DNA from 2 places in the Dethiothermospora halolimnae genome. Region 1 is predicted to be linked to the other one. Evidence: a T-box and tRNA genes for the amino acid it is inferred to sense, from the RefSeq annotation. Region 1 holds a T-box; the other holds one or more tRNA genes.
What was found. The T-box of region 1 lies ahead of V6137_RS13335 (proline--tRNA ligase). A T-box ahead of a tRNA ligase gene usually reads a tRNA of that ligase, here a tRNA-Pro.

Region 1 (16,640 bases):
AAACTCCCACTTTAGATAAATACGGTAGAGATCTAACGGGAATGGCAAACGATGGTAAACTAGACCCTGTGATAGGTAGAGATAAAGAGATAGAAAGGGTTATTCAAGTTTTAAGTAGAAGAACTAAAAACAATCCATGTTTAATAGGAGAACCTGGTGTAGGAAAAACAGCTATAGCAGAAGGGTTAGCCCAACAAATAGTAGATGGAAAGATTCCAGAGTTATTAATTGATAAAAGGGTAGTCACCCTAGATTTATCATCAATGGTTGCAGGTGCTAAATACAGGGGAGAATTTGAAGATAGACTTAAAAAGATTATGGAAGAAATAAGGCAAGCACAGAATGTAATCCTATTTATCGATGAAATGCACACGATAATAGGAGCTGGGGCAGCAGAGGGTGCTATAGATGCATCTAATATATTAAAACCTGCATTGGCTAGGGGAGAACTACAGGCCATAGGGGCTACAACGTTAGATGAATATAGAAAGCATATAGAAAAGGATGCAGCCCTTGAAAGAAGGTTCCAGCCTATAACTGTAGATGAACCTACTATTGAAGATACAATTAAGATACTAGAAGGATTAAGGGATAAATATGAAGCCCATCATAGAGTAAAAATAACCGATGAAGCACTAAAAGCTGCAGCAGAACTATCTAAGCGTTATATTACCGATAGATTTTTACCCGATAAGGCAATAGACTTGATAGATGAGTCGGCTTCAAGAATAAGGCTTCAATCCATAACAGCACCATCGGACTTAAAGAAGCTAGAGGATAAACTGGAAGAACTATCCCAAGAAAAAGAAGAAGCTATAAACACTCAAAATTATGAAAAAGCTGCAAGTATAAGGGATAAGGAAAAACAAATAAAGGAAGAACTAGAAGAGAAAAAAGGTCAATGGAAAAAAGAAAAACAATCTAGTTCCAATGAGGTTGGCTATGAAGAAATAGCCCATGTGGTTTCTAGCTGGACAAAAATACCAGTTAAGAAGATGACCATAGAAGAATCAGAGAGACTACTAAAATTAGAAGAAATACTTCATAAGAGGGTAATAGGTCAAGAACAGGCAGTTTCAGCCCTTTCCAGCGCAGTAAGAAGGGCAAGAGTTGGACTTAAAGATCCTAAAAAGCCAATTGGTAGTTTTATATTTGTAGGGCCTACAGGTGTGGGTAAAACATATTTAACTAAGGCACTGGCAGAGGCACTATTTGGTGATGACGATGCAGTTATTAGAATAGATATGTCGGAATACATGGAAAAACACTCAGTTTCTAAGTTAGTTGGTTCTCCTCCAGGATATGTTGGATTTGATGAAGGGGGTCAATTAACAGAGAAGGTAAGAAGAAGACCCTACTCAGTAATATTATTTGACGAGATAGAAAAGGCCCATCCCGATGTATTTAATATACTACTTCAACTTTTAGATGATGGAAGACTTACCGATTCTAAAGGAAGGGTTGTGGACTTTAAAAATACAGTTATTATCATGACATCAAATGTTGGGGCTACAACACTGAAAAAACAAAAAACTCTAGGTTTTGCAGCACCTACTGATGAGGAAAAAGCAGAGTATGAAAAGATGAAGGATAATATAACTGATGACTTAAGAAGGACCTTTAGACCGGAGTTTTTAAATAGAATAGACGAAGTAATAGTATTCCATCAGTTAAATCAGGAGCATATAAAAGAAATAGTTAATCTAATGGTGGAAAAACTAGAAAAAAGGTTAAAGGATTTAAATATTCACATTAAAGTTACAGATAAGGCAAAAGAATATATAGGTAAAAAGGGTTACGACCCAGAATACGGTGCAAGACCTCTAGAAAGGTCCATAAGAAAACTAGTTGAAGATAAGTTATCAGAGGAAATGTTAAAGGGGAATATAACTAAAGATGACAATGTGGTTATAGATTATGATGGTGATAAATTAATATTTAATAAGGAGTAGTTATAAAGGTAAAGGGGGGCTTTAAAGCCCCCTTATATTTTTGTTTAATTTATATATGATTTAGTTATTGGGGAAATTCGTAATCCTTCGATAACTTGTTAGTTAGATGTAGGGTCTAGGCATGCCTAGACCGGTTTTTGATATAATAACATACTTTTCACCACACATTAATTAGAACTATAAAGTAAAAATGTATATATTTGACTTATTTTAGGGAATAAATTAAAATATAAAGTGCATAATGTATAGATTAAGTTTTATAAATATATTTAAGGAGAGGATAGATTGATAAGAAAATTAAAACATATAACCATTACTTTATTTTTAATAGTAATCTTATCAGCTTGTAATAATATTAAAACCCATGAAGTTTCAAAAGATAATAGTATAATAGAAGAATCCATTAAGTTCTTAACCTCCGATGAATGTGGGGGAAGATTACCAAACACAGAGGGCAATAAGTTAGCTAAAGAGTATATAGTTAAAAAGTTTAAAGAAATGGGACTCAAACCCTACCAAGATAATTACTATCACAGCTATAAGCAAAAGATACCTGTGATAAATAAAGATAATGTAGAACTAGAATTATTACTTTCAAAGGATAAAATAAAAATATTTAACTATGGAAAAGATTTTAGAGAAGGAGACATTATAAATACATATTTAGAACTACCTATATATATGGATAGTAATTCTACTAAAGATCATATTAGGCTTATAAAAAACTTTGAAGATATTGAAAAATTTGAGAAGAAGATCAATATCAAAGCTTTTTTATTGTTAGATGAGATATCTGATAGGTCTGCTCCTAGACTAAGTAAAGGGAAAAGAAGACCTATATTTAAAGTATCAAAGGATACATACAATATTTTAAAAGATAACATTGGACAGACTATAAAACTTTCTTTTAATTACAATGAAGAAGAAATAATGGAAGAAAACATAGTAGGTATAATCCCAAGTAAGGCTAGAATAAATGCCATAGTAGTAACGGCCCATTTAGACCATGTTGGGCGTATAAATGATACCATATGGAGGGGAGCTATGGATAATGGCTCTGGAGTATCGGTACTACTAGATGTGGCGGAGAGATTAAGCTCCAAACTAAAGGATAATAACTTTAATACTGACATAATATTTTCTACAACAAACAGCGAAGAGATGGGTTTAATTGGAAGTAAAAAGTTAAATAATCTATTGGTTAATAACTATCAAAGACTGATAAATATAAACATAGATTGCGTAGGGGAAAAGGATAATGAAGGTATTTTAATAGATGCAAGATCAGATGATAAAGAAAACTTAGAGATAGCTAAGGGACTAGAGAAAATATTTAATGAAAATAGTATTTCATCTAAGATTACCATAGGACAGTATCCCAGTGATCATAGATCCTTCAATATAGGGGTAAATATAAGTAATGATATAAGTGAGAGTCCAATTCATACCCCAGATGATACATTAGATAAGCTGGATTTAAAACAGATGTCAGTTATAGGGGAGAAAACAAGTCAATATATAATGAATTATCTAAGGGAAGATAAAACTAATATGGGTGCTAGGAAAATAAAAATTGCTAAAATAAATAATACATTACAGAAAGAAGAAGAAAAACTGGAGTTTGGACAGTTTAAATTAGTAAATATAGATGGTAGGAATCGCTTAATAGAAAATACAGAGTTTTTAGGTTCCATTGATGAGGCTAATAAACTTTATGATAATAAATTAAACTTTATACCTAAAACTGTGGGAAATATGAAACTAGACAATACAGATATTGTTGATAGATTTTTAGCAAAGGAAAAACCTAATGTAGAGGACTACTCTATAGATAAGATATATAATAAGGAAATGTCCATATATAATATAAACCACTTAAACCTAGGATATGAGAATGAAGATAATTCATTAAACTTTGGTTTGCAGTTTACTAAATATAATAAAAAAGATGAAGGAGATATGAATCTATATAAAATGAACTGTGGAGAAAAAGAGTTTATATCCGACGGGACATTAGATTATGGATATAGTATAAAATATACCGGAAAAAATAAGTCGATTACCTTTAAATATGAAACAAATGAAAACATATATACAATATATATTTGGGCGGGTAGTATAAGTAAGTGTAAAGATAAAAAGGAAATGTTAAATTTTATAAAAAATAATAAAATAGATAATGCTATTGATATTATATTTGACGGATTGATAGAAAATAAAGGGTAAAAATCATTGTGTCCCGATGGTTTTTGCCTTTTGTTGTTTAAAGATTAACTAAAGGGTTATAATCTAAACAATAACAAATTTTGTGCCTTCTATACATAAAATTATTGTAAATGATTTGTTAAAATTATATAAAACCAGTAGGAGGAATATTATGAAAAAAATATTTATTGATGATATAGAACTATTAGTGGATGGTTATGAAAGAGATCATATAAGAAGTGAATATACAAACAATAAACTTATTAGAATAAAATGTGAAACCAAAGTTAACGGTATAGATAATAGCAAAAAGCTTAAAGGTGTGTTAGGTAATAAAAATTTCACAGTAAAAATCCCCGATGAGAAACTAGAGTTTGAAGCAAGGCAAGGGGAGATAAGTTATGATTATAGTGATGGTAATGTTTTTAAGGACAAGAATGTAGATATAATACATATTTTAGAGATAATAGAGTTTGAAGAAAAAGCCGAAGAAATAAAGGCACAGATGAAGGCAGAGGATAGTAGAGTTGAAAAGTTAGAAAAGAAAATAGTCATACTAGAAAAGTTACTAGTGGATAAAAAAATTATAGATAGAGAAGAAATAAAAAGACTATCAGATCTTATGACAGAAATATAAATAAAGTGACCAGTTATGGTCACTTTATCTATATCTATAAAGGTAACCTTCGAATGAATTCAAAGTTACTTATGTTTAGGTGTAGGTTATAAGCTTAGATGATGTAGATGGGAATTCATTCCCTGTATAATAACATAGAGAAACCATTTCTGATTAATTTGTTTAAATATACTTATTAATCGTATTATAAGCACCGAAGGTGCTTATTGTTTTTTTGTATTTAATTTATAATTTACAATTTATAATTTAAAATTAAAAAGCCGTTAGGCTTTTTCACCTTCTTGCTAAATATACATTATTGATTTAAAATTAATAATAAATTATAAAAATCCATATAATAAGTTATAATTATATATGGTAATATTAGGAGGTTTTTTTGTGGCGAAGTTAAAGTCAAAGTATGTATGCCAAGAGTGTGGGTATGAAACCCCTAAATGGATGGGAAAATGTCCCGCCTGTAATGAATGGAATACCCTTGTGGAAGAGATTTATGAGAAAAATTCTAAAGTAAATATATCCAAGGAGTATAGTGAAACTAAAATCAAAAAATTAATAGATGTAAAGATAGAGGAAGAGGAACGGGTATCTACTGGGGTTGATGAGTTAAATCGTGTTTTAGGGGGAGGGGTAGTTAAAGGATCTCTGATACTGGTGGGAGGAGATCCAGGGATAGGAAAATCCACACTACTTATCCAGACTGCCAATAATCTTGCAAACAAAAAACTAAAGGTATTATATATATCCGGGGAAGAATCGGATAAACAAATAAAAATAAGGTCCGATAGGTTAGAAATAAAATCAAATGAATTATATATTTTATCAGAAACCAATATGGAGATAATAAGAAATGTTGTGGAGGATTTAAAGCCGGATATATTAGTTGTGGATTCAATACAAACGGTATATACCCCTGAGATCACATCGGCCCCAGGGAGTGTAAGTCAAGTTAGAGAAATCACTTCTAAACTTATGAAATTAGCCAAAACTAGGGAAATGGCAACCTTCATAGTTGGACATGTTACTAAACAGGGGTCAATAGCAGGACCTAGGGTACTTGAACATATGGTTGATACGGTATTATATTTTGAAGGGGAGAGACATCATACCTACAGGGTATTAAGAGCGGTTAAAAATAGATTTGGTTCCACAAATGAAATTGGTATATTTGAAATGAGGGATGTTGGACTTGTGGAAGTTAAAAATCCATCGGAGATGTTATTATCTGGCAGACCAGAGAAGTCATCGGGAAGTATTGTAGTTCCCAGTATAGAAGGTACTAGACCTATGCTAATAGAAATACAAGCCCTTGTAAGTCAAACGGTTTTTGGTATGCCTAGAAGGGTAGCCACTGGTCTTGATTATAATAGAGTGATACTAATGATGGCGGTTTTAGAGAAAAAAGCTGGTCTTCAAATGCAAAACTATGATGCTTTTATAAATATAATAGGTGGTATACAAATTAAAGAGCCGGCACTAGACTTAGGAATAGTATGTTCTGTGGCCTCTAGTTTTAGGGATGTTGAGATGGATTCTAAAACCGTAGTTATGGGAGAAGTAGGACTAACAGGAGAAGTAAGAACCATTAGTTTTATAGAAAAGAGAATAAAGGAAGCTGCAAAGTTAGGATTTAAAAGGGCAGTGATTCCTAGGGCTAATCTAAAGGGACTAAAGAATTATTCCGATATAGAAGTTATAGGAATTGATAATGTATTAGATGCATTAGATCTAGTTATAGGAGGTTAAATAGTAAATGAAAGAAGAGAGCATTAAAAAGGACGGCATATATGAATCTTTAAAGCTTTTAGCCCCAGGTACTCCACTAAGAGAGGGGCTAGAAAACATAGTGAGGGCTAAAACGGGAGCATTGATTGTTGTTGGGGATTCAGAGGAAGTATTAGATATTGTGGCCGGTGGGTTTAATATAAACAGTGAGTTTACTCCCGCAAATGTATATGAGTTAGCAAAGATGGATGGGGCAATTATATTAAGTGATGATTGTAAAAAAATATTATATGCCAATGCTCAACTCATGCCAGATCAGTTTATAGCATCAAAGGAAACTGGTATAAGACATAGAACCGCCGAGAGGGTGGCTAAACAGACATCGGAGCTGGTTATATCTATATCCCAACGAAGAAATATTATTACCCTATATCAGGGAAATAATAAATATGTATTAAAGGATGTTAGTAAAATATTAAATAAAGCTAATCAGGCTATACAAACCCTTGAAAAATACAAAGCGGTATTAAATCAATCTATGGCAAATTTAAGCGCCCTTGAACTGGAAGATTTAGTTACTGTATTTGATGTGACTAAGGTACTTCAGAGAACAGAAATGGTTATGAGGGTAGTAACTGAAATTAAAAAATATATATTAGAGTTAGGTAATGAAGGAAGACTTATTAGTATGCAACTTGAGGAACTTACAGGAGACGTAGAAGAGGATGGTCTAAATGTTATTAGGGACTATTATGTTAAAAAAGAGGATGTTACCTATAAGGATATAAGGAAAAAAATAATAAAATTATCATCGGAGGAATTATTAGACTTAAATATTATAGCAAAGTTATTAGGATACGACTCTGGAATAGACTCACTTGATTTAAATGTATCCCCAAAGGGATATAGAGTTTTAAATAAAATACCAAGGCTACCATCCACAGTTCTAGAAAATGTTATAGATATGTTTTCTTCGTTTCAGGAAATATTAAAGGCATCTATATCCCAACTAGATGCAGTTGAAGGGATTGGAGAAATAAGAGCTAGAACAATAAAAGAGGGACTAAGAAGAATGCAAGAACAGTCCCTACTTGATAGAAATATGCTATAAGAAATTAAGGGGTTCAAGTATGAACCCCTTAATAATTTTGTTACTAAAATATTCGTAATCCCTCAATAATTATGGATCGTTACCCAATCCCTGCACTTTGTATCCTGCACCCTGTACAAAACAAAGAAGCACCGAAGGTGCCTTTGTTTAATAAAGTCCATAAATGCCTAATCTTTTTATGTTTTTATATTCCTTTGAAATAATATCATATAAATTCACATCTAAAGTATTACATAAAGAAGCAATATAAAAAATATGGTTTCCCATTTCCTCTTCAATTTTTTCTTTACAATTTTCACATAGCTCACCGTTAACATGATTATCTAAGAAATCTTTAACTTCTGATAAAGTTTCTTTGTCATAATTTTGCTTATGGGCTTTTATTGACACGCAACCACATGAAGTCACAGACTTTATAACAGCCCTGTTTACTTTAGCATTAGATTCTTCTAATTTGGATATTATATCGAGTATACTTTTATGTCTTACTAACACATCTGAAACCTTTGTCTGAAAATCATCGCAAAGCAAGTCTTTTTCCATCAAATCACCTCGATTAAGTAATGTCTTTATATTAATTATAAGTATTGAGACAAGCTGTTGTCAATTTAAAATATTGGTATTTATGAAATTTAGTTCCCATCTAAAATTAGAATGATAAAATATTTGACAACATTTTTTTTGTATGGTAAAATAAATTATTTGACAAAATGAAGAAATTGTTATATAATCTATAATAGTATGTCGTGTATAATTTAGGAGGTTTGCTTTATGTTTGATATAGGTGATAAAATCGTATACCCTATGCATGGGGCAGGAGTAATAGTTGCAATAGAAGAAAAAGAGATTTTGGGAGATAAGAAAAAGTATTATGTAATGAAGATGCCTATGGGTGAAATGAAGGTTATGGTTCCTATTGACAATATGGAAGAAATAGGAATAAGAGAAGTTATTGGCAATAAAGAAGTGGAGCAAGTATTTGCAGTATTAGGTGATGATAAGACTAAGATGCCTAAAAACTGGAATAGAAGATACAGAGCAAATATGGATAAAATTAAAAGCGGAGATATTTATGAAATAGCTAATGTGGTTCGCAATCTTATGATAAGAGATAAAGAAAAGGGACTGTCAACTGGTGAAAGAAAAATGCTCAATAATGCAAAGCAAATGCTAGTTAGTGAGATAGTATTAGCAAAGGACACTGACCAAGAAGATGTGGAAAACTTAATCAATGAAGCAGTAAAATAGGCGTCTTTATGACGCTTGTTTTTTTAGATATAAGGGAAAAATCTAAAGGTTCCTGTTACATTTAACGATATAAATATTGAAAACAACTATATAATTGGAAATAATATATAAATATTAATAAACTATTCAATATTAAATGTGTCTATGGGTATATTATAAGTAGAGGATTGATTACCTTAAATTTTAGCCTATATTCTATATAATATGATACAAATAATAAAAAATGCTATAAATATAATTAAAACTATGGTTAAATATTGAAAAATGTGGTAAATTAGTTATAGAATGTAGGTATAATGGTAATAATTATAATAGGAGGTGATAGATACATGATATTAAGAAAAATTATAAGGGGAGTTTTAACGTTAATAGGTATAGCCCTTGGCTATGGAGTAGTTGCCCTTTTAAAGTCATTGGATTTATTACAATTTATAAATCAAGACAGATTTTTAATTTATGGTTATGTAGGAGTTAGCTTAATATTTGGAATTATATTTTTTATGATTTCACCAAACATTACAAATTTCACCAATAAAACTTTAAAGAAACTGGAAAATAGATTTCAAGAAATACCTGCTTCTGATATTTTCTTAGGTTCTATAGGTTTAATATTTGGACTTGTAATAGCTTATTTATTAAGTAAGTTGCTTCTTGAGATTCCCTATTACATTGGAGTACCTATTTCAATAGTACTATATATCTTTCTAGGTTATCTTGGAGTAAAAATTCCAACTAGAAAAAGCGATGAGTTCTCTGGAATAACAGACTTCTTTAAAAGGAATAGTAACAAAGAAAAAACAGGAAAATCACAATCTAAATCCATTCCTAAGGTTTTAGATACCAGTGTAATAATTGACGGCAGAATAGCTGATATATGTAAAACTGGTTTTGTGGAAGGCCCCCTTGTTATCCCTGAATTTGTTCTAGAGGAGTTACAGCATATAGCTGATTCTTCAGATTCATTAAAAAGAAATAGGGGAAGAAGAGGACTTGATATGCTAAATAAAATTCAAAAAGAATTGGATATAGAGGTAGTAATACATGAAAAGGACTTTGAAGATATAAGTGAGGTAGATAGTAAACTGTTAAAGTTAGCTCAATTTTTAGATGGTAAAGTAGTTACTAATGATTTTAATTTAAATAAAGTGGCAGAGTTCCATGGAGTAAATGTACTAAATATTAATGAACTTGCCAATGCTGTGAAACCAGTAGTACTTCCAGGAGAAGAAATGAAAGTGCTAGTCATTAAAGATGGAAAAGAATCGGGACAGGGAATTGGTTATTTAGATGATGGAACTATGATAGTTGTAGATGGAGGAAAGAAACATATAGGAAGAAATATAGATGTTTTAGTGACAAGTGTATTACAAACAGCGGCAGGAAGAATGATATTTGCAAAGCCTAAATCAGTAGTAGATAAAGCGGTATAATAATTTTTACTAATAAAAGGAACCCTTGACTTAAGTCAAGGGTTCCTTTTATTAGTCTAACTCTCTGCTCTCTGTACCTTGGACCCTGAACAGAACAAAGAAGGCACAAAGTCTCTTTTGTTCAATGTGCAAAGTAAACTTGACAAGTAATGCAAAGGAAACTATACTTAAGATATAAAGTCTACTTATCATTTAAGGAGGTATATTTTTGAAAAGTAGAATAAAGGAATTAAGAAAGAAACATAAGTTATCCCAAGAAGAACTTGCCCTAGCTGTGGGTGTAACCCGTCAAACTATTACTTCGTTAGAATGTGAAAAATATACTGCATCTTTAGTTTTAGCATATAAAATTGCTAAGTATTTTGATTTGACTATAGAGGAAGTTTTCGATTTTTCTGATGTAGAAATATATAAATGATAAAATTAAGATAAAAGAGGTGATAAAGTGGCATACAAAGGAAAATATATATCAGTGATAATACCTGCTGCTGGTATGGGAAAGAGAATGGATAAAGGAATGAATAAACAGTTTATATTATTGAAAGGAAAGCCTATACTGGCACATACTATTGATAAGTTTAATTCCTGTCCTTATATCGATGAGATTATAATTGTAACTAGAGAAGAGGAAAAAAAATATTGCAGGGATAATATAATTGATAAATATGGTTTCCACAAAGTAAATAAAATAGTAAAAGGGGGGGAAGAAAGACAAGACTCTGTATATAATGGGTTGATAGCGGTGGATAATAAATGCGATATTGTACTTATCCATGATGGAGCCAGACCATTTGTTAATGGGGCTAATATAGCAGATGCCATTAAAGGGGTTATAAAATATAAAGCTTGTGTTATAGGGGTTCCCACAAAGGATACAATCAAGGTAGTAGATGGTTATAGTAATGTAAAGGATACCCCAAATAGAAAATATCTTTGGTCAGTTCAGACCCCCCAGGCCTTTGATTATAATCTTATTTTAAAGGCATATAAGGATGGCATGGCAAATAGTGTATCAGTTACAGATGATAGTATGTTGGTGGAAAGACTAGGCTATGAGGTAAAGATGATAAATGGAAGTTATAATAATATAAAAATAACAACACCTGAGGATTTACAATTTGGAGAATTAATAGCTAAAGGGGGGGAGTAATATTGAGAATTGGTATAGGATATGATGTACATAAGTTAGTTGAAGGGAGAAAGTTAATATTAGGGGGGATAGATATTCCCCATACTATGGGACTTTTAGGTCACTCTGATGCAGATGTATTGTTACATGCTATTATGGATAGTATATTGGGAGCTTTAGCATTAGGAGATATAGGTAAACACTTTCCAGATACAGATATAAAATATAAGGGGATTTCCAGTTTAAAGTTACTAGAAGAGGTTTATGACTTAATGAATGAAAAGAATTATAAAATAAACAATTTAGACTGTGTAATAGTAGCTCAAAAACCTAAGTTGGCCCCTTTTATAGAAGATATTAGAAATAGTATATCTAAAGCATTAAAAACGAATATAGATAATATTAATGTGAAGGCTACAACCAGTGAGAGATTAGGTTTTGAAGGTAGAGAAGAAGGCATATCAGCTCAAGCGGTATGCACATTATGTAAGAAGTAGTGTATATTAAACATAAGGATTTTTAATTTAGTTTAAAAAAATATAACTTAAATTCTTAATTATTAAAGGATTAAGGATTTCATAACTTCAGTTGCTGGGGGATTCGTAATCCCCCAGCTAACTATAAATACAGGAGGTACACCATGATAGAAGTTAAAAACCTGTCTAAAAAGTTTAAAGATGTAGATGCAGTAAAAAAAGTTTCATTTCAAGTTAATAAAGGAACCGTATTTGGATTATTAGGAGAAAACGGAGCAGGAAAGACCACAACCCTTAGGATGTTAGCTACTATGTTAAAGCCAACAAATGGTACAGCTAAGCTAAATGGTGTTGATTTAGTTACAGATCCGGAAGGGGTAAGGGGACAAATAGGAATATTATTTGGAGGAGAAACTGGACTTTATGATAGACTAAGCGCTAGAGAAAATATAGAGTATTTTGGTCTATTAAATGGTATGGACAAAAGAAAAATAGAATCTAGAATTAATACTTTATCAACAATGCTTGATATGGATGACTATATAGATAGAAGGGCAGGTAAATTCTCTAAAGGTATGAAACAAAAAGTATCTATTGCTAGAAGTATAGTACATGATCCTAATATTATGCTATTTGATGAACCAACTTCAGGTTTAGATGTGACAGCTGTAAGGTTAGTCCATGATTTTATAAGGAAAATAAAAGACCAGGGGAAAACAATTATATTCTCAAGTCACTCTATGAATGAAGTTGAAAAATTATGTGATGTGGTAGGGATAATACATAAGGGTGAGATAATTGAAATCGCAACTATAGAGGAGCTTAAAAACAAATATGAAAATATGGCATTAGAGGATATATTTATAAGACTGGTAGGTGGTCAAAATGAATAAATATATGTGGATAGTTCTAAAGAAAGAGTTAAAAGATACATTTAGGGATAAAAAGACTATTATATCAAGTATTCTTATACCAATTCTTATTTTTCCTATTCTTGCCCTTGTTATAGGTTCTGGATCATCGGATTTTATAGGGGAAGGAAATGAAGCTATAGATATAGCTATAGTTGATGAAGGGGAAAGTGAGTTATATGATTATCTAGATAAAAATGAAATGATTAATATATTAGATGTAGATGATAAAGATGAAGCATTGGCTGAATTAGACGTAAAAGCCATAGTTAAAATAGGTAAAAACTTCGATAAAAGTATAAAAGATGGAGAAAGTGGAGATATTGAAATATTATACGACCAAACTAGTATGAAATCAGATGTAGCTAGTTCTAAGCTTAATGGCATAATAAATGGATACTCCCAGAGTATAACCTTAAAGAGGTTAAGTGAATTAGGTGTAGACCCTGAGATTCTTAAACCAATTAATATTCAAATGAAGACGGTTTCTGTAGAGCAAGAAGATGATGGTATGGGACTTATGATCCTCTCTATGATTCTTCCTATGTTACTTGCCATATGGTCAGCTGTGGGAGGACTAGGAGCTGCAGTAGACCTAGGCGCAGGGGAAAAGGAAAGACAGACCCTAGAGCCCTTATTAACCACTAAAGCAAATAGACTATCATTGCTACTTGGAAAATACTTTGCAGTTGTTATAGCAGGACTTATGGGAACCATAGCAGCATTAATAGGTTTTGGTATTGCTAGTAAAATTGATCCTACATTTACAGGAAGTGGTGCTATTTTAACAATAGAATCTATAATAGTAATAGCCCTATTATGTTTGGGATTAGCACTAATATTTGGAGCCATAGAGCTTGCCATAAGTTTCTATGCAAGAAACTTTAAAGAGGCCCAAACATATTCTGCACCTATAACAATAATAGCTATGATACCTGCATACTTTACAATGTATTTAGATGGTAAAGCAATACCAGATCACTATTTTCACATACCGGTGGTAAATGTTATAGCTATTATAAAGCAGGCTATTGTTTCTGTATTTAATATTAAAGATATTTTAATAGTATCGGGCTGGACTGTGATTTATATAGTAGTAGCTTTAACCTTTACAGTTAGAATGTTTAGAAAAGAATCGGTTATATTTAGAAATTAAAAACATTGACAAAGTTTTTAGTTCTAGTATAAAATAGTCATAAAATAATATATAAAATGCGTTGAAGGGAAATAGTAAGTATCTATGATCCACAGAGATGAAATCCTAGGCTGAGAGATTTCTGCTCCTCTAGATACTGAACCCGCCCCGGAGCTTCTAGACTGAGATCATTAGGTCTAGACGGTTATTTACCGTTATTTTAATTAAGTGGATTATATTTTATAATCTAGTAGGGTGGTAACGCGGATAATTCGTCCCTAAGTCAAAAGACTTAGGGACTTTTGTTTTATAAAAAGAAAGGAGAATGTAAAATGAAAATGTCAAAGCTTTATATGCCAACATTAAGGGAAGTGCCTTCAGAGGCAGAACTACCAAGTCATAAATATCTTCTAAGGGCAGGCATGATAAGAAAACTAGTTTCGGGAGTATATTCATATTTACCTTTAGGTTATAGGGTTATGAAGAAAATTGAAAATATAGTTAGGGAAGAAATGGATAATATAGGATCTCAGGAATTACTTATGTCAGCAATACAACCATCTGAGTTATGGAAAGAAAGTGGAAGATGGGATGATTTTGGACCTGAAATGTTTAAGTTAAAGGATAGACATGAAAGGGAGTTTTGTTTAGGCCCAACCCATGAAGAGATTTTTACAGACCTTATAAAAGATGAGTTAAAGTCATATAAACAATTACCTTTAAATCTTTATCAAATACAAACAAAATATAGGGATGAAAAAAGACCTAGGTTCGGTCTTATGAGATGTAGAGAATTTATTATGAAGGATGCATATACCTTTGATATGGATGAAGAAGGTATGACAGAATCCTATAGGGATATGTGGAGAGCATATGAGAACATATTTACAAGATGTGGCTTAGATTTTAGAGTAGTTGAAGGAGATTCAGGAGCTATGGGAGGGAGTGATTCCCATGAGTTCATGGCCATGTCTGTGGTAGGTGAAAGTGAAATAGCCTATTGTGGTGACTGTGATTATGCAGCTACTGACGAAAAAGCCATTTGTGAGTATAAAATAGAGGTAAGTGATAGTAAAGAACTAGAAAAGGAAAAAGTATCAACACCAAACATTAAAACAATAGAAGAACTTACAGAATTTTTTAATATTCCATCAGAGAACTTTGTAAAGACTTTAATATACCAAGGGAAAGATGAAGTTCTAGCTGTACTTATACCAGGAAATAGGGAGTTAAATGAAGTGAAATTACTTAAGCATTTAGCTATACCAGAACATGAACTTGAACTTGCTGATGAGGAGACCATAAAAAGGGTAACCGGTGCTAATGTTGGATTTGCAGGACCTATAGCTATTAGTGATGAGGTTAGAGTTATAGTTGATAAGCGAGTTACTAATATGAAGAACTTTATAGTTGGAGGAAATGAAACAGACTATCATATAAAAAATGTTAACTATAATAGGGATTTTCATGGTGAAATAGTTGAAGATTTATTGCTAGTTAGAGAAGGGGATAAATGTCCTAAATGTGGTAGTAGCTTAAAGATGGATAGGGGAAATGAAGTAGGCAATATATTCCAATTGGGAACTAAGTATAGTGATGCATTAAATGCTACTTATCTTGATAAAAATGGCAAGGCTCAAAAAATATACATGGGATCCCATGGTGTTGGAATATCAAGAACCATGGCTGCTATTATAGAACAATATCATGATGATAAGGGAATTATATGGCCATTATCTGTAGCTCCATATCATGCTGTAGTTACAGTTATAAACGCAAAAAAAGAAGATCAGATGGAATTGGGAGAAAAATTATATAAAGAATTATCATCAAAGGGAATTGAGGTATTAATAGATGATAGAAAGGAAAGGGCAGGAGTTAAATTTACAGATGCAGAGCTTATAGGTATTCCTATAAGAATAGCAGTAGGCAGAAAGGCAAATGAAAATATTGTTGAGTTTGTTATAAGAGGAGAAGGGGAAAAGATAGAGATTAAATCAGAAGAAGTACTTGGAAAGGTAAAAGAAGTATTTAAAAGTCAAGGATTAGATATATAATTAGTAAAAGGGTCTGAATATCAAGTTCAGACCCTTTTGAGTTTAAGTTTGAGATTGAGTCTTAGTTTTAATTCTGAGTTGTTGGGGGATTCGTAATCCCCCAACCCTTTATTTCTTTTTATATTTTGGGTTTATATCCCCCTTCTTATATTCATTTTTTCGATATATCTCCAACCCTAAATCCTTTTTAGGATTTAAAATTCTTGTTGTCATGAAGAAATTATTCATATTATAGAACCTCCAATTCACTTTTACCTTTGAAATTTATCCCAGATTATATTTATTCAATAGAGAAAAAAGTGTTACCTAATAATGTTTTGTATATCTCCCTGTTTTTATGTGAAAAATAAGGGAAAGTTAAATTAGGAGGATTTATAAGTGGAGGAAGAAAAAAAGGACAAAAAGATATTATTAGATAGATTTAGGTTTCTATCAATAGGCTGGTGGATAGTTCATATTTTATTACTTTTAGTAGTTTACTTCATAATAAAGAATTTTTAATGGAGGTTATGACTTATGAAAAGACTATCTATATTAATTATAATTATAATTTTATTAAGTGGGATTTCCTATGGTGATAGCTTTGATAATTCGGTGATAAGCCTAGGTGAAGATTTAACTATAAAA
Region 2 (16,640 bases), on a different contig from region 1:
AAAGGCTATAATTAATGCTTCAAGTCCTCTAGACATTCCCGATAGAAAATCACCGGAGATGGAATCTCTAATTGCATTTGTTATTGCTACTCCCGGTACTAGGGGCATAATGGCTCCTATAATTAATTTATTCATATCAGATTGCATTACTAGCTTAGAAAAAATTATAGACAGTATTGTGACCAATATTCCTCCTAATATATTTCTTAAAAAGAAGTATACATTAGCTTTACTTAAGTAATCAGTTAAAAAAACTACAGCAACACTTATTATAAATGCACCTAATAAATCGAAAAACTGTCCCCCAAATAGCAATGAAAAGAAGCCACCGGCAATACCTCCAAAGATTAATTTCATACCAGTAGAATAGGTTTTAGACTTATCAATATCTTTTAAAATACGATGTCCATCTTTTATAGGCATATTAGAGTTAACAAATTTTCTTGAAAAATCATTTACCAGTGCAATCTTATTTAAATCAAATTTAATAGTGGTTATTCTGTAAATATAAGATATTATATCATCTTCATACTCAACAGAGAGAAATATACCTGTAGGAGTCACAAATGCCTCTGCATATTTTATATTAAATCTTGATTTACAAAGTCTAATTATAGTATCTTCCACTCTAAATGTTTCTGCTCCATTTTTTAGCATAATTCTTCCAGCCAATAGGGACATAACCAATAACTCTTTAACTTCTTTTTTTACTGACAAAGTGGACACCTCCTCATATATAAATATATTGTCTGTATCGACAAAAATATATAAATAACAAAAAAGTTGTAAATTATAATAAAAGTTTATATAATGGACATTGTAAGAAACATATTTTTGGGTATATTATATACATGATAACATAATGTATCATTATATCCTATGGTTAATATTAATATTTACTAAAGAAAGGAGTTTTAAATATGAATTATAATAATCTAGAGTCTTTTGACCCAGAAATTATGGATGTTGTGAAAAAAGAAATTGGTAGACAAAGGAATAAAATTGAACTAATAGCATCTGAAAACTTTGTTACTAAACAAGTTATGGAGGCTATGGGAAGTCAATTAACAAATAAATATGCCGAGGGTTATCCGGGGAAACGTTATTATGGCGGCTGTGAATATGTAGATATAGCTGAAGATTTAGCTAGGGAAAGACTAAAAAAATTATTCGATGCAGATCATGCTAATGTACAGCCTCACTCTGGAGCAAATGCCAATTTAGGAGTATATTTTGCTATATTAGATCCAGGAGATAAGGTGTTAGGCATGAATCTTTCCCATGGTGGACACTTAACCCATGGAAGTCCAGTAAATATTTCCGGTACATATTTTGATTTTGTAGATTATGGTGTAAGTAAAGAAAGTAACACTATAGACTATGAAGAAGTTATGAAAATAGCCAAAGAAGAGAAACCTAAGCTAATAGTTGCAGGTGCCAGTGCATATCCTAGAAAGATAGATTTTAAAAAGTTTAGGGAGATTGCAGATGAAGTTGGTGCGTATCTAATGGTTGATATGGCACATATTGCTGGTCTAGTTGCTGCAGGTTTACATCAAAATCCTGTAGAGTATGCTGATTTTGTTACTACAACTACCCATAAAACATTAAGGGGACCAAGGGGAGGCGCGATACTTTGTAAAAAAGAACATGCTAAAAAAGTTGATAAAGCTATATTCCCTGGATTACAAGGTGGACCTCTTATGCATGTGATAGCAGCTAAAGCAGTTAGCTTCAAAGAGGCACTGGAAGATGACTTTAAACATTATCAACAACAAGTAGTTAATAATGCTCAGGCCTTAGCAGAGGGATTAATGGATAATGACTTTAATTTAGTGTCAGGTGGTACTGATAACCATCTTGTATTATTAGATTTAAGAAATAAAGGATTAACAGGTAAAAAAGCAGAGGCTCTTTTAGATGAAGTGGGTGTAACAACAAATAAAAATACAATTCCATATGACCCTGAAAGTCCCTTCGTAACAAGTGGACTTAGGATAGGTACTCCTGCGGTAACAACTAGAGGAATGAAGGAAGAAGATATGAAGGAAATAGCTGAAATAATTGCTTTAGCCCTTGATGAATCTAAGGATAGAGATATGGTTAAAGCTAAAGTTAAAACTCTTTGTGATAAATTTCCACTGTATGAGTAATAAGGACTTTATATAGAAAATGAATGAAGTTATAGAAATGTACCTTATGGAACATTCTATTATGTGCAGGGTGTAAGGTGCAGAGTATTGTGACTACATTATTTAAAAAGTAAATATAACTTTAATTAGAAAAAGCAGTCAGTTTTGACTGCTTTTTTGTATATATTGATATATATGTGGGAAATATAATATAGTCAGCAGTTAGATATTTAATAATCGTAGGTGATTTAATGATTAACTATAGTTACATAATAATTCCTTCAATAATTATAGGAATATTATCAAGGGTTTCTATGCTTAAAACAGATTATAGACAATATCCTAGCTATCCACAAGGGGTATTTTCCCATATAACTTTAGGGTTGATAGCTGCAAGCTTGGGTTCAGTAGCTGTGCCTGCTTTAGTAGCAGAAGAGTTTTCAGCAGTTACATTTTTAGCTTTAGCAGCTCAACAATTTAGAGATGTAAGGAGCATGGAAAGACAAAGTCTTGATAACATAGAACCAACTGAATTAATACCTAGGGGAACCGCATATATTGAAGATATAGCCAAGGCATTTGAGGCTAGAAACTACGTAACCATGCTATCCTCTTTAATAGTTAGTATAATAATTTTTCTTTTAGTATCCTTTGATGTCTCTAAGATGTATGCCATAATTATAGCTTCAATAATTGGAATACTGGCAATAGTCTTTTTCAATAGTGCAATATCTAGACAAACCATTAGTGAGATTGCTAAAGTTAGACCTGCAACCATAACATTTAAAGGAAGTCTACTGGTAGTAAATGATGTAATCATAATGAATGTAGGTCTTAAGGCATCTAAAGATATTTATATGGAAAAGGGTATTGCTATTGAGATAGAACCAAAGGACGAAAATGCTGTTGCAACTTTAGCTAATGTAGGCCAAAGACAGGCTATACAACATAATGCTTCAACGTTACTGGGCATAAGAAAAGATGTAGATGAACCGGATTTTACACCTATAGCAAGGAGAGATCCCCATACCGGTAGAGTAGTCATGGCAATAGTAACTATGGAACCAGATGTGGAATGTTTAGTTAAGGCGGTAGAAGATACTATTGTATTAGAAAGTTCTAAAAGAAAGCCATTGGATTCTAAAATTGGAAGAAAAGCTGCAGATTAAGGAGTGGTATTTTGGATACAGGATTAAAAGATACTATACTTGCTGTTATAACAACAAATAGAGAAGCTGTATCTAGTGAAGGTGCACCAATTTTTTATGCCAAAGATGAAGAAGAAAAGGAAAGAATAGCACTGTTATTATCAAAGGTAACATTGGGAATGGTACATGATTTAGAGAACGGATGCTACGTTATTATAAAGCATTAACTACATTTTCCTGCTTTATATACTTTGTTTTTAATTTAGAATTTAAAATTTACAATTTAAATAAATGTGGCCATGCTTTTAGGCCACATTTATTTAAGTGGTATGTTATAATATATATATAATTTTAAAATAGATTGAAATAAAGTTGATTAATTGATATTATAGTCTAGTTGAATTTTATCTAAATTTTTTATAATATAGAGTTATGACCTAGTACTAATATTAGATTATATGTAGAGGGGATTTTAATGGAACTAAATAATATTAATGAAAATAGAAATATCATACAGAATATAGAAAAAAACAGTATTGCAGAGGAATTAGGAGTTGAGACTGGAGATATACTGTTATCGATTAATGGAGAAAAGGTTAAGGATATAATTGACTATAAATATTTAATAGCAGATGAATACATAGTTGTGGAAATAGAAAAGAGAAATGAAGAAATATGGGAATTAGAAATTGAAAAGGAGTATAGTGAAGATATAGGGATTGTTTTTACAAATCCACTGATAGATAAGGCAAGGAGCTGTAAAAATAAATGTATGTTTTGTTTTATAGATCAATTACCTAAGGGAATGAGAGAAACACTATATTTTAAAGATGATGATTCTAGACTTTCTTTTTTACAGGGAAACTTTGTAACCCTTACTAACATGAGCGATGACGAAATCAATAGGATTGTTAGGTATAGACTAAGTCCAATTAATATTTCCGTTCATACCACAGAGCCTGACCTTAGGGTAAAAATGCTAAGAAATAAAAATGCTGGAAAAATATATGGAATTTTAAAAAAGTTCAGCGAAGCCGGTATAGAAATGAACTGTCAAATAGTATTGGTACCAGGGGTTAATGATGGGGAACATCTTAAAAGGACCTTAGATGATTTATTTGATTTATACCCTAATATAAAAAGCACAGCAGTAGTTCCTATAGGGATTACTAAATTTAGAGAGGGATTATCCAAGGTTAGCTGTTATGATAAAGAAAGTGCCAAGAATGTTATAAAGATTGTTGAAGAAAAACAGGAATATTATTTAAAAGAAAAGAATATTAGATTTATATTTGCTTCCGATGAATTCTTTGTATTATCAGGGCAAGAGATACCTAAGTCTGATGAATATGAAGGCTTTCCTCAAATTGAAAATGGGGTTGGCTTAATAAGGGTTTTTAATGATGAAGTTGATAAAGAATTAGCAACAGTTGATGAAGGTAGAGTAAATAATAATAGTTATTTGTTAGTTACAGGAACATTAGCCTATGATTTCATGAATAAAATTACTAAAAAAATATCAGAAAGAATCGAAGGACTAAGATTGAAAGTTGTAGCAATAACAAATAATTACTTTGGGGAAACTATAACCGTATCGGGACTTGTAACAGGTACTGATATAGTTGATCAACTGGGAGATTGCCATGAATATGATGGAGTAATTATTCCTAGGTCAATGTTAAAGAGCAATGAAAATATACTATTAGATGACTTAACAGTTAAAGATTTGGAAAAAAAATTAAATACAAAGATTATTATATCCGATGTAGATGGAAAATCTTTTGTAAATATTTTTAATAATAATTAGAGGTGATATAAATGGGAAGACCAGTGGTGGCTATAGTAGGAAGACCAAATGTAGGAAAGTCTACACTATTTAATAAAATAGCAGGTAGTAGAATTTCAATAGTAGAAGATAAACCAGGAGTAACTAGAGATAGAATATATGCAGAGGGAGAATGGTTAAATAAATATTTTACTCTAATTGATACTGGAGGGATAGAACCAGATACTAAGGATATAATCTTAAGTCAAATGAGAAGACAAGCTGATATTGCAATAGAAACAGCAGACGTAATTCTATTTATGGTAGATGGAAGAGAAGGGATAACATCAGCAGATAGAGAAATATCTAATATGCTAAGAAAATCTGGAAAAGAAGTTTTATTAGTTTGCAATAAAGTCGATACTCCTAAAACTCCCGATACAATATATGAATTTTATGAACTGGGATTGGGGGATCCAATAGTAATATCTGCAGGCCAAAAACTTGGATTAGGTGATTTATTAGATGAAGTAATAGCAAGATTTCCAGATAAGAAGGATACAGAATATGATGATGAAGTAATAAAGGTTGCCGTGATAGGTAAACCAAATGCTGGAAAGTCATCATTTATAAACAAAATATTAGGTGAAGAAAGGGTAATAGTTAGTGATATACCGGGAACCACAAGGGATGCCATAGACACTCCCTTTACCCGAGGTGATGATAAATATGTCTTTATAGATACTGCAGGTATTAGAAGAAAAAGAAAGGTAACAGAGAATATAGAAAGATATAGTGTTATTAGATCATTTACTGCAGTTGAGAGGGCAGATATATGTATATTAATCATAGATGCAACAGAGGGTGTAACAGAACAGGATAAAAAAATCATTGGATATGCCCATGATAATGGAAAAGGAATTATAATAGCAGTTAATAAATGGGATTTAGTAGATAAGGATAATAAGACCTATAGGGAATTTGAAAAAGATATAAGAAATAACTTAAGTTTCTTATTATATGCACCTATTTTATTTATTTCAGCCAAAACAGGTCAACGGGTAAGCAAAATTTTTGATTTGATAACATTAGTATCAGAGAATCATTCAAGAAGAATAGCTACAGGAGTCTTAAATGACATAATTGGGGAAGCTACACTAATGAATCAACCTCCTTCAGATAAAGGTAGGAGACTAAAGATCTTTTATGGAACTCAAGTGGCAGTTAAGCCCCCAAAATTTGTTTTGTTTATAAATGATGAGGAACTTATGCATTTCTCATATGCAAGATACTTAGAAAATCAAATTAGAAAAACCTTTGGATTTGAAGGAACACCTATTCAATTTGAATTCAGAGAGAGGGGGGAATAATTTGCTAGATGTTTTAGCAGTTATTGTAATTGGGTATTTTCTAGGAAATTTTTCATCAGGCTATATAATGGGAAAATACCTTAAAAATAAGGATATTAGAAAATATGGAAGTGGTAATGCGGGCGCTACCAATGCCCTAAGGGTTTTTGGAGGGAAAATAGCAGCATTAACATTTGCATTTGATGTTTTAAAGGGAGTTTTAGCAGTAATAATTGGAAATATGATATTAGGATATGATGGACAACTATTATCGGGCATTATGGTTGTAGTTGGCCATAATTGGCCTATAGTTTTTAAGTTTAAAGGAGGAAAGGGTATAGCTACTACTATAGCTGTGGTTATGATGATTAATTATTTAGTAGCTATTATATCTGTTGCAGTGGGGATAATATTTATAATAAAGACTAAATATGTATCCCTAGGCTCAGTAATTGGGATGTCAGTTCTTCCTATAGCAACACTCATTGTAGTACGACCTTTTAATACTAAGATGATAGTATTTACAATAATATTATCATTTATGGCCTTATTAAGACATAGGGGTAATATAGTAAGATTATTAAATGGACAAGAATCAAAATTAGGAGAAAAGGCTTGATAAATTTGTGGGGGTGAAGTAATGAATGATAGTATAGCTGTAATAGGAGGAGGTAGCTGGGGTACAGCCTTAGCTATTTTATTAGGCAAAAAAGGATATAGTGTTGATATGTGGTTGAGGAATAGAAAACAATGTGAGGAAATAAATTATACAAGGGAAAATATAAAATATCTTCCGGGAATAGTGTTACCTAATAATGTAAAAGCCACAAATGATATAGAGAAAGCTATTAGTGGCAAGAAGGTTATTGTCTTTTCTGTACCATCCCATGGAGTAAGGGAAACAATAAAGAAAGTTAAGGGTAAAATAAAAGATGATCAATTGATTGTTAATGTGGCTAAGGGGATTGAAAATGATACATTGTTGAAGATCTCTGATGTTGTGAAAGAGGAACTTCCAAGGGTAAAATATACTGTCTTATCGGGACCATCCCATGCAGAGGAAGTGGGAAAAGATATGCCAACTACAGTGGTTGCTGCTTCTAAAGAAAAGAAAGTTGCAAAGTACATACAAGATGTATTTATGAGTCCTAAGTTTAGAGTATATACAAATCCAGATGTTACTGGAGTTGAACTTGGAGGAGCCCTTAAAAATATTATAGCATTGGGAGCAGGAATATCAGATGGTCTTGGATACGGGGATAATACAAAGGCAGCATTAATGAATAGAGGGATAATTGAAATAGCAAGACTTGGAGAAAAAATGGGTGCAAAAAAGATGACATTTGCGGGTTTGTCTGGAATAGGAGATCTAATAGTTACATGTACCAGCATGCATAGTAGAAATAGAAGGGCCGGAATAAAGATTGGTGAGGGTATGAGCCTAAAAGAGGCTGTAGACTCAATAGGTATGGTTGTAGAGGGAGTGAAGACTAATAAAGCAGCTTATAACTTATCATTAAAATATGGGGTTAAGATGCCCATTACAGAGGAAATATATAATGTACTATATAAAGGATCAGATGTTAAAAATTCTGTTGTGAATTTGATGTTAAGGGATAAGACCCATGAGATAGAGGATATTATTGAAACTGAAGATTTTGATTGGTAAAGGACATACAAACGTATGTCCTTAGTTTTTTAATTAGGTTTGAGACATACAAATGTATGTCTTTTTTTTATTTGAGATGTCATAATCTTAGTATTTAGTCATATATTTATATTGATGGAAGTATAGATTTTATTAGTCAGTATTATTATCCATTATTATATAAAGGAGGGGAAGAAATGGATAAGTTTAATATATACAAGGATATTTCAGAAAGAACAGATGGAGACATTTATGTAGGAGTAGTAGGTCCAGTTAGAACTGGAAAGTCAACATTTATAAAGAGATTTATGGAACTGTTAGTACTTCCTAATATTGATAATAAGTATGAAAAGGAAAGGGCGAATGATGAGCTACCATTAAGTGGTGCAGGAAAAACTATAATGACTACAGAACCTAAATTTGTGCCAAATTCAGCGGTGGACTTAACAATTAAGGAAAATGTTAACTTTAAAGTGCGAATGGTGGATTGTGTTGGTTACCTTGTTAATGGAGCTTTAGGTCATGAAGAAGATAATATGCCTAGGATGGTCAGCACCCCTTGGTATGAAAAGGAGATACCCTTTGAAGAAGCGGCTGAAATAGGAACAAAAAAAGTGATAAACGACCACTCTACAATTGGTATAGTAGTTACAACCGACGGCTCTATAACAGATATAGAAAGGGCAAACTACATAAATGCTGAAGAGAGGGTTATAGGAGAGTTAAGGGAACTAGAAAAGCCCTTTGTTATTTTACTAAATTCTAAAAATCCTGAATTAGATAGTACTGTAGCATTAAAGGAAAACCTAGAAGAAAAATATGGGGTGCCTGTTGTTAGTGTGGATTGTATGAAGATGGACATGGACGATATAAACATGATATTAGAAAAGGTACTATTGGAATTCCCAGTAAAAGAAATAAACTTTAATCTCCCAGGATGGGTAGATGGTTTATACAATGAACATTGGATTAGGAAAGAAATATTAAATTCAGTAAAAGAGGTTACAGGAAACCTTCAGAGGTTAAGTGAGATAGAAAATATTCCGAAACATTTTAAAGAATTAGATATAGTTAATGATGCAAATACAAAAGAGATAAACTTAGGTGAAGGGGTAGCTGATTTAGAAATTGATGTAGATAGTAAGTTATTTTATGATGTGTTAGGGGAATTAACAGGATACGAAATAGATGGAGATTATCAAATATTAGGATTAATAACGAAATTATCCCAGGCAAAGAAGGAATATGATAAAGTTGCCAATGCTTTAGTAGAGGTGAGAGAAACTGGATATGGAGTGGTTCCTCCAAGCCTAGAGGAATTAGAACTAGCAGAACCAGAAATATTTAAGCAAGGAAATAGATTTGGAGTGAAATTAAGGGCCAATGCTCCTAGTCTTCATATCATTAGGACCGATATAACAACAGAGGTATCTCCTTTAATAGGAACAGAAAAACAAAGTGAAGAATTGGCTAAATATTTCTTAGATCAGTTTGAAAGCGACCCATCAAAAATATGGGAATCAAATATGTTTGGAAAGTCATTAAATGATGTTGTTTCAGAACAATTACAAAGCAAATTAAATATGATGCCCGAGGATGCTAGATACAAGATGCAAAGAACATTACAACGTATTGTAAATGAAGGCGGAGGAAGTATCATTTGCATTATTATTTAGGAAAATTGGAGTTTTAGAACTTCTAAAAAAGTTCAGGATGTGAAGAAAATGTGCAGAGAGCAAAGTGCAGAGTACAGGGAAAGACATAAAAAACGAGAAGGCTTTAGCCTTCTCGTTTTTTACTCTGCACTTTATGTGCTCGGCACATAAAAAAATGGTCGGGATGACTGGACTTGAACCAGCGGCCCCAAGTCCCCCAGACTTGTGCGCTACCAAACTGCGCCACATCCCGACAACAATAACATTATATATTAATTAAAATAATTTGTAAAGGAATTTATTGTTTTAAAATAAAATAATAATAGACAATAATAAATATATTATAGGGCCCTATAATATATTTATTATTATCTAAATTTATGTTATACTTTGATATATAATGGGTCATATCTATAATGTGAGGGTTGTGATAAAATGTTTAGTGAAATTATAAGTATACCTATTATGCTTTTAATAGTAAGCTTAATAGGGTATATATTTGTTGTTATAAAAGAAAAATTATACTTAAAGAAAAACATGATAGTAATAAATAAAAAAGCCGTTACAGAAAATTATTTAAAAGAGGCGGAAACTAAAGCTTTTCTTTTAGGGGGAAAACATATAAAATCTGGAGATGAAGTTAGATTTGTTTTAAATAATGAGGAAAAATTAGAGGGAATAGTTATTGGTGCTAAGAAAAAGGATAATTCGATTTTATTAGTTACCCATAAGGATAGTGTTGAAAGGTTCAATGTTAAAAATGTAAAAAGATTTAAAATAATAAGCAAATATGGTAAATTTTTTAAAAAAATTTAATGATAGATTTTATTTTACTAAGGGGTTCGATTTTATTAGATGATATAATAGACAGAATTAAATTGTATATGAATTAAGTCCAATTTATTTGTATAGTTCTTTTGTCAATAGTTTAATTTTAGGTCGTTATTCCTAAGATTGAACTATTATTTATTTTATATAGATAATAAGAAGGAAATTTATAATAAATGAAGAAGTATATACTAAAGGTGTGTGGTGGTGATAAGATGTCAATAGAGGAGAGAAAAAAAAGAAGAGAAAAGAGAAAGAAGAGAAGAATAATTCTTATAATTGTCGTTACCGTATATCTTATTTTCCGCATAATACCCACTCTTTATGCTAATAACTCAAAAACTGTAACAGTTAAGGAAGATATATTAGAGATAACCAGTGAAGCTAAGGGAATTTTAATTAAAGATGAGAAGGTATTTAAGGCCCAAAATCCCGGCAGTATTACATTAATAGCATCTGAAGGGGATAGAATATCTTCGGGAAGTAAAGTAGCACAGATATTTACAGATAGTGTTAATGAAAAGCTAAAGGAAGAATTAAATAATATTGATAAACAGCTAAATGATTTAAATAGTAATAGTATATCATCTTCTATTTTTGAAAATGATATTGAGAAAAACGAAGCCTATATTGAAAAACTAAAAGAGGAAATAAAAAAAGAAGTGGATAATGGAAACTATGATAAAGTAAAAAATTTGAAAGAACAACTAAAAAAAAGACTTTCTAAAAATAGCAAGTTAACTGGAAAAAATGGATACACTAAATCTAATATAGAGAAGTTGACAAATAGAAGGAAGGAACTTCAAAACATATTAAAAAACTCTGTTGTAAATTACTATTCTAATATAGCGGGAATTGTTAGTTATAAAATTGATGGACTAGAAGAACTATACTCTATAGGGAAAATTAATGATTTTAGATTAGATAGTTTTGATGTGTTAGAAAAAGAGAATAAAGAAATTGTGAATAATGACATAATAAAAGTTAATCAGCCAATTTTTAAGATCATAGATAATTTTAAATGGTATATTGCAATAAAAGTAAAAAAAGAGAATATATTAAACCTAAAAGAAAATGATTTTTTAGATATTAGAATAAATGGAATTGATGACACATTAACTGCTAGAGTTGTTAAGATTAGTAATGGAGACCCAGATTCAATATTAGTTTTAAAATTGAAAAAATATTTATATAAAATATATGAAAAGAGATATGTGGATGTTACCATTATAAATAATAGTTATAAAGGATTAAAAATTCCTCTAAAATCTATAATAGAGAAAGATGGTCTAAAGGGGGTTTATATAAAGGATATATCTGGAATAATCAAATTTAGACCAGTTAAAATATTGGGCAAAGATGATAAATATGCTATAGTGGACAAAGGGAATATGTATAATATTATAGAAATAAATATAAATGGTAAAAATGAAAAGAAGCGTACTTTATCAATGTATGATGAAGTATTTTTAAACACATCAAGAATAAAAGAGGGTCAATTAATAAATTAATAAAGATAGGAGGACTTGTAAACATGGATTTAGAATGTAACTTACAAAAGATAAAAGAAAATATAAGCAATGCAGCAAAAAAAGTTGGAAGATCACCAGAAGACATAACATTAGTGGCTGTAACTAAGACTGTAGATACAGATATAATTAATGAAGCTTTAAAACTAGACATAGAACATATAGGAGAAAATAAAGTACAGGAGATACAAAGAAAATATGATCAAATTGAAAAAGATGTTAAGTGGCATATGATAGGACATCTTCAAAGTAATAAGGTAAAATATATTATAGATAAAGTAGATTTAGTTCATTCTTTAGATAGAAAGTCTTTGGCTAAGGAATTAAATAAAAGAGCTAAAAAAAATAATAAAATAGTAAATGCTTTAATTCAAGTAAATGTTGCTGAAGAAGAATCTAAGTATGGTTTAAAATTGGAAGAGACTATTCCTTTTATCGAATCAATTTTAGATTATGATAACATAAAAATTAAAGGGCTAATGACCATGGCGCCCTATGCAGAAGATCCAGAAGATATTAGATATGTGTTTAGAGATTTAAAAAAGTTATCTGAGAATATAAAAAATAAAAATTATGAAAATGTGGATATGAATTATTTATCAATGGGTATGACAAATGATTATGAAATAGCTGTTGAAGAAGGAGCAAATATTGTTAGGGTAGGTACAGGTATTTTCGGTAAAAGAAATTATTAGGAGGGATTTATATGGGTAATAGTGCAAACAAATTATTTGATAAATTTAAGTATATAATTGGAATTGATGATTTAGATGATGAGTATATAGAGGAAGAGGAGGAGCAAGAGGAGGATATGGAAAAACCACTAAACTTCCACTCTCCAAGTAAGCTGAATAATAAGGTGGTTAATATACATACCAACAAAAATATAAAGATGTCGATACACCAGCCAACAAAATATGATGAAGCCCCTAGTGTTGTGGATGATTTAAAGGTTAAGAAGCCTGTAGTAATTAATCTAGGGGAGCTAGATAGTGATATAAAAAGACAGGTGTTTGATTTTATAAATGGAGCTTTATATTCATTAGAGGGAAATATACAAAAAGTAGACAAGGATATATTTATTCTTGCACCAGAAAATGTAGAAATAGACTCAAAAATAAAGCAAGAAATAAAATCTAAAGGGTTATTCTCTTGGTATAAATAGATTATGAGGTGGATTTAATGACTATAACATTTTTAATATATAGATCAATCAATGTATTCGTAAGAATAGTTGAATTATTAATTTTTGCAAGGATAATACTATCATTTATAGGAGGCGGGATGTATAACCAAAGATTTGGTATAATATATCAATTAACAGAACCAATACTATCTCCTTTTAGAAAGTTAATAGAAAAATTAAACATAAATACAGGTATGATTGATTTATCACCATTATTGGCGATATTAGCTTTAAATTTAATCTCCCGTATATTAATAAGATTATTGTTTTGGTGGTAAAATATGATACAAGATAAGAATCAATATTTAGAGCATATAAATGATACTGAACAGATAATCACAATGAAAAAAGTATTAGATAAAATTGAAAAGGTTTTAAAATATCATAGTACTGAAACTACCGACTTTCTAAACCCATATCAAAGGAGGTTATCCTATTCTTTTTTAAATAGGTTCGTTGATATTTCTTATCACGAAGAAGGTGGATATGACCAAGGGGAGAGAAAGTCCATAATAATTTATCCCAGTTATTATGAAAAAGGGTTTATAGAAAGTTCTGTGGGTGCAATACAAATAAATGGCAATTTTAAGTTTCATACTGTTAGTCACAGGGACTATTTAGGTTCAGTAATGGGACTAGGTATAAAAAGAGAAAAAATTGGGGATATAATAGTACATGAAGATTATGCACAAATTGTCTTAATGGAAGATATAATTGATTATTTAATTTATAACTTAGATAAAGTAGGAAAAGAAAGGGTTAATATCATTAAAATTCCTTTGGATCAAGTACATAAAGGAAAGGAAAATTTTAAAGAAATCTCCACAACGATTTCATCTTTAAGATTAGATGGATTAATTAGCGGATCTATTAATATTTCTAGGTCTGATAGTCAAAAATATATAAATGGAGATAGGGTTAAAGTAAACTGGGAACCTATAAACAAGGTATCCCAAGAAGTCAATGAAGGGGATCTCATCTCTGTAAAAGGATTTGGTAGATTTAAGCTTGATAAGGTTTTAGGTCGCACTAGAAAGGATAGAATAAGAATAATAGTAAAAATTCTTAAATGACAGGGGGGAGAATATGATAACACCACTTGATATTGAAAATAAAGAATTTAGTACTGGTATAGGAGGGTATAAGAAAGGGGACGTAGATGGGTTCTTAGATGAAGTTATTGTTGATTATGAAAAAATATATAAAGAAAACAAAGAACTAAAGGAAAGGGTTAAAATGCTAAAGGAGCAGTTGGAGCATTATAATGATATAGAAAAAACCCTACAGGATACTTTGGTAATGGCTCAAAATACAGCTGATGAAGTAAATGCCAGTGCAAAAAAGAAGTCACAAATGATTATAAGTGAAGCTGAAGAAAAGGCTAGAAGAATAATAGAAGGTGCAGATAATGAAGTGGTTAAGATAAAACAGGAATATGAAAATATAAGAAAAGATATGATGGTATTTAAGACTAGATTTAGGACATTACTTAAATCACAGCTGGATTCTTTAGAGGAACTTTGTGATCTTAAAGAAGAAGAGGCTATTTAAAAAGGGGTTTACAGATAAAGTAAATCCTTTTTGTAACTAATTTTATATTTTAACATAGTATATAATAACAATACTATGTTGGAGTGATGTGAATGATAAAAAGGTCTGAGAGGCAAAATAGTGATTATTTATTATTCTTCTTTTTACTTTTAACGGAGATATGGAATGCAAAATATGACAGGGACAGTCTGTTTTTTTTCTTTTTAATGTTGTCTTTTTATAGATAATAAAACTTAGTTTTAATATAAAACGGCCAAATTAAGGTCGTTTTTATACTATTTAAATATTATTGGGATTTAAAATCCATCAACTAATTCTGTTGACTTTGGGTAATAGTATATATAGAGTTTTAATAGTAATAATTTAAAGAAAGGGGATTTTAATGGGAAAACCTAAGGATAAATTAGAAGAAAAGGTAGAAGAACTATCTATTTCAATAGAGAAATCAAAAATATCTCAGTATGTAGATTTGATGGATAATAAATGGAGGCTATTATATATAAATTTTATAAGTGGAATAGCTAGAGGTTTTGGTATGGCAGTGGGATTCACGTTGCTTGGTGCAATCGTTATATATTTACTTCAAAAGATAATAGAGTTAAATTTACCTTTAATAGGAGATTTTATAGCAGAAATAGTTAAAATAGTACAAAATAGTTTATAAAACTATACATACATAAAAAGAAGTCCCCAGTAAATAATAATATATATCCACAAATAAAAGCTGCTTTTCAGGAGGATATATATGGATAAAAATAAGTTAGATCACTATAAAAAGCTTTTATTAAATGAAAAAAAAGAATTAAGACAAAATATGAAAAATTTAAGTAAAAACATGAATGATTCTATGCCGGAATACTTTGATGAATTGTCAATGTATGATAATCATTCTGCAGATTTAGGGGCAGAAATGTTCATGGCAGAGCATAATATGAATCTTAAAAATTTTGATAAATCTTTATTAAGTGAAATAGATATATCTTTAGATAAAATCAAAGATGGAAGTTATGGAAAATGTGAACTATGTGGTAATGATATTAAAGAAGAAAGATTAGAGATAATACCCCATGCAAAAACCTGTGTAGATTGCGTAACAGATGAATCTCCTGTGGAAACAAAAATAGACTATAGACCTCTAGAAGAAGAGGCTTTAGGATTTCCCTTTGGTAGAAGCTTTAAAGATATTTCTGAGGAAGATACAGTCGAATTTGATGGAGAAGATAGCTATCAGGCGGTGGCTAGATACAACGAGGTCAAAGATGATGAATCCTACTCAGGTGGAGACGATTTGGGAGTATATGATGAAAGGGACCCAGGAATTGTGGAAGAAGTGGAACAAATATCAGAAGGGTACTATAAGGGACAGCTTGAAGGGTATAACAGAGAAGACATTCCCGATGAACAAAAAGTTAGTGAAAATAAATATGAAGATGAGCTAGACTAATGGGTCTGGCTCTTTTTAATATTCATTAATTTTATTTGTTCTTTTCTTTGATATTTATTATAATAAATATCAAAGAAATAAGTTTAGGGGGATAGATGTGATAAAAAATAAAAAAGCAAATAAGTCTAAATTAAGAAAAATAATTGAAAATTTTCTTATTGTTTTATTGGGAATAGTAACTGCTTTTGTTTTCTTAATAGTACAAGAATACTTTCACATTAGAAATGATAAATTACTCGTGATGAAAGAGGATATTTTAACAAGTTATTATAATAAGGAAAATATAAAAAAAGTGTTAAAGAGCAGATTAGGAGATGATTATAAAGGAGATTTACAAAAAGATTTTGAAAACTATATAATAACCATGGTATTAGAAGATTTAAGTGAATTAGAAGCTGATAAATG

Region 2: it encodes a tRNA-Pro, which carries the amino acid that the T-box ahead of V6137_RS13335 (proline--tRNA ligase) is inferred to sense. The anticodon was not compared.

Annotation. Positions count from the first base shown of each region.
Region 1 is NZ_JBAKFX010000034.1:9,488-26,127, reverse strand. It holds gene V6137_RS13400 (ATP-dependent Clp protease ATP-binding subunit) at 1-1,952, shown strand, start outside; gene V6137_RS13395 (M28 family metallopeptidase) at 2,238-4,178, shown strand; gene V6137_RS13390 (hypothetical protein) at 4,330-4,794, shown strand; gene radA (DNA repair protein RadA) at 5,173-6,537, shown strand; gene disA (DNA integrity scanning diadenylate cyclase DisA) at 6,545-7,627, shown strand; gene V6137_RS13375 (nucleoside triphosphate pyrophosphohydrolase family protein) at 7,775-8,170, opposite strand; gene V6137_RS13370 (CarD family transcriptional regulator) at 8,399-8,875, shown strand; gene V6137_RS13365 (PIN/TRAM domain-containing protein) at 9,205-10,305, shown strand; gene V6137_RS13360 (helix-turn-helix transcriptional regulator) at 10,514-10,723, shown strand; gene ispD (2-C-methyl-D-erythritol 4-phosphate cytidylyltransferase) at 10,751-11,455, shown strand; gene ispF (2-C-methyl-D-erythritol 2,4-cyclodiphosphate synthase) at 11,458-11,931, shown strand; gene V6137_RS13345 (ABC transporter ATP-binding protein) at 12,075-12,803, shown strand; gene V6137_RS13340 (ABC transporter permease) at 12,796-13,977, shown strand; T-box leader at 14,030-14,239, shown strand; gene V6137_RS13335 (proline--tRNA ligase) at 14,289-16,013, shown strand; gene V6137_RS13330 (hypothetical protein) at 16,392-16,514, shown strand; gene V6137_RS13325 (DUF1002 domain-containing protein) at 16,530-16,640, shown strand, end outside.
Region 2 is NZ_JBAKFX010000002.1:2,566-19,205, reverse strand. It holds gene V6137_RS01020 (threonine/serine exporter family protein) at 1-717, opposite strand, end outside; gene V6137_RS01015 (serine hydroxymethyltransferase) at 921-2,153, shown strand; gene V6137_RS01010 (YIEGIA family protein) at 2,384-3,301, shown strand; gene V6137_RS01005 (capping complex subunit for YIEGIA) at 3,313-3,507, shown strand; gene V6137_RS01000 (DUF512 domain-containing protein) at 3,756-5,087, shown strand; gene der (ribosome biogenesis GTPase Der) at 5,099-6,415, shown strand; gene plsY (glycerol-3-phosphate 1-O-acyltransferase PlsY) at 6,417-7,013, shown strand; gene V6137_RS00985 (NAD(P)H-dependent glycerol-3-phosphate dehydrogenase) at 7,035-8,063, shown strand; gene spoIVA (stage IV sporulation protein A) at 8,240-9,718, shown strand; tRNA gene V6137_RS00975 (tRNA-Pro) at 9,874-9,950, opposite strand; gene V6137_RS00970 (hypothetical protein) at 10,133-10,513, shown strand; gene V6137_RS00965 (biotin/lipoyl attachment domain-containing protein) at 10,702-12,036, shown strand; gene V6137_RS00960 (YggS family pyridoxal phosphate-dependent enzyme) at 12,060-12,749, shown strand; gene V6137_RS00955 (cell division protein SepF) at 12,761-13,219, shown strand; gene V6137_RS00950 (YggT family protein) at 13,237-13,518, shown strand; gene V6137_RS00945 (YlmH family RNA-binding protein) at 13,522-14,313, shown strand; gene V6137_RS00940 (DivIVA domain-containing protein) at 14,327-14,791, shown strand; gene V6137_RS00935 (DUF5665 domain-containing protein) at 15,174-15,455, shown strand; gene V6137_RS00930 (TraR/DksA C4-type zinc finger protein) at 15,537-16,235, shown strand; gene V6137_RS00925 (S41 family peptidase) at 16,333-16,640, shown strand, end outside.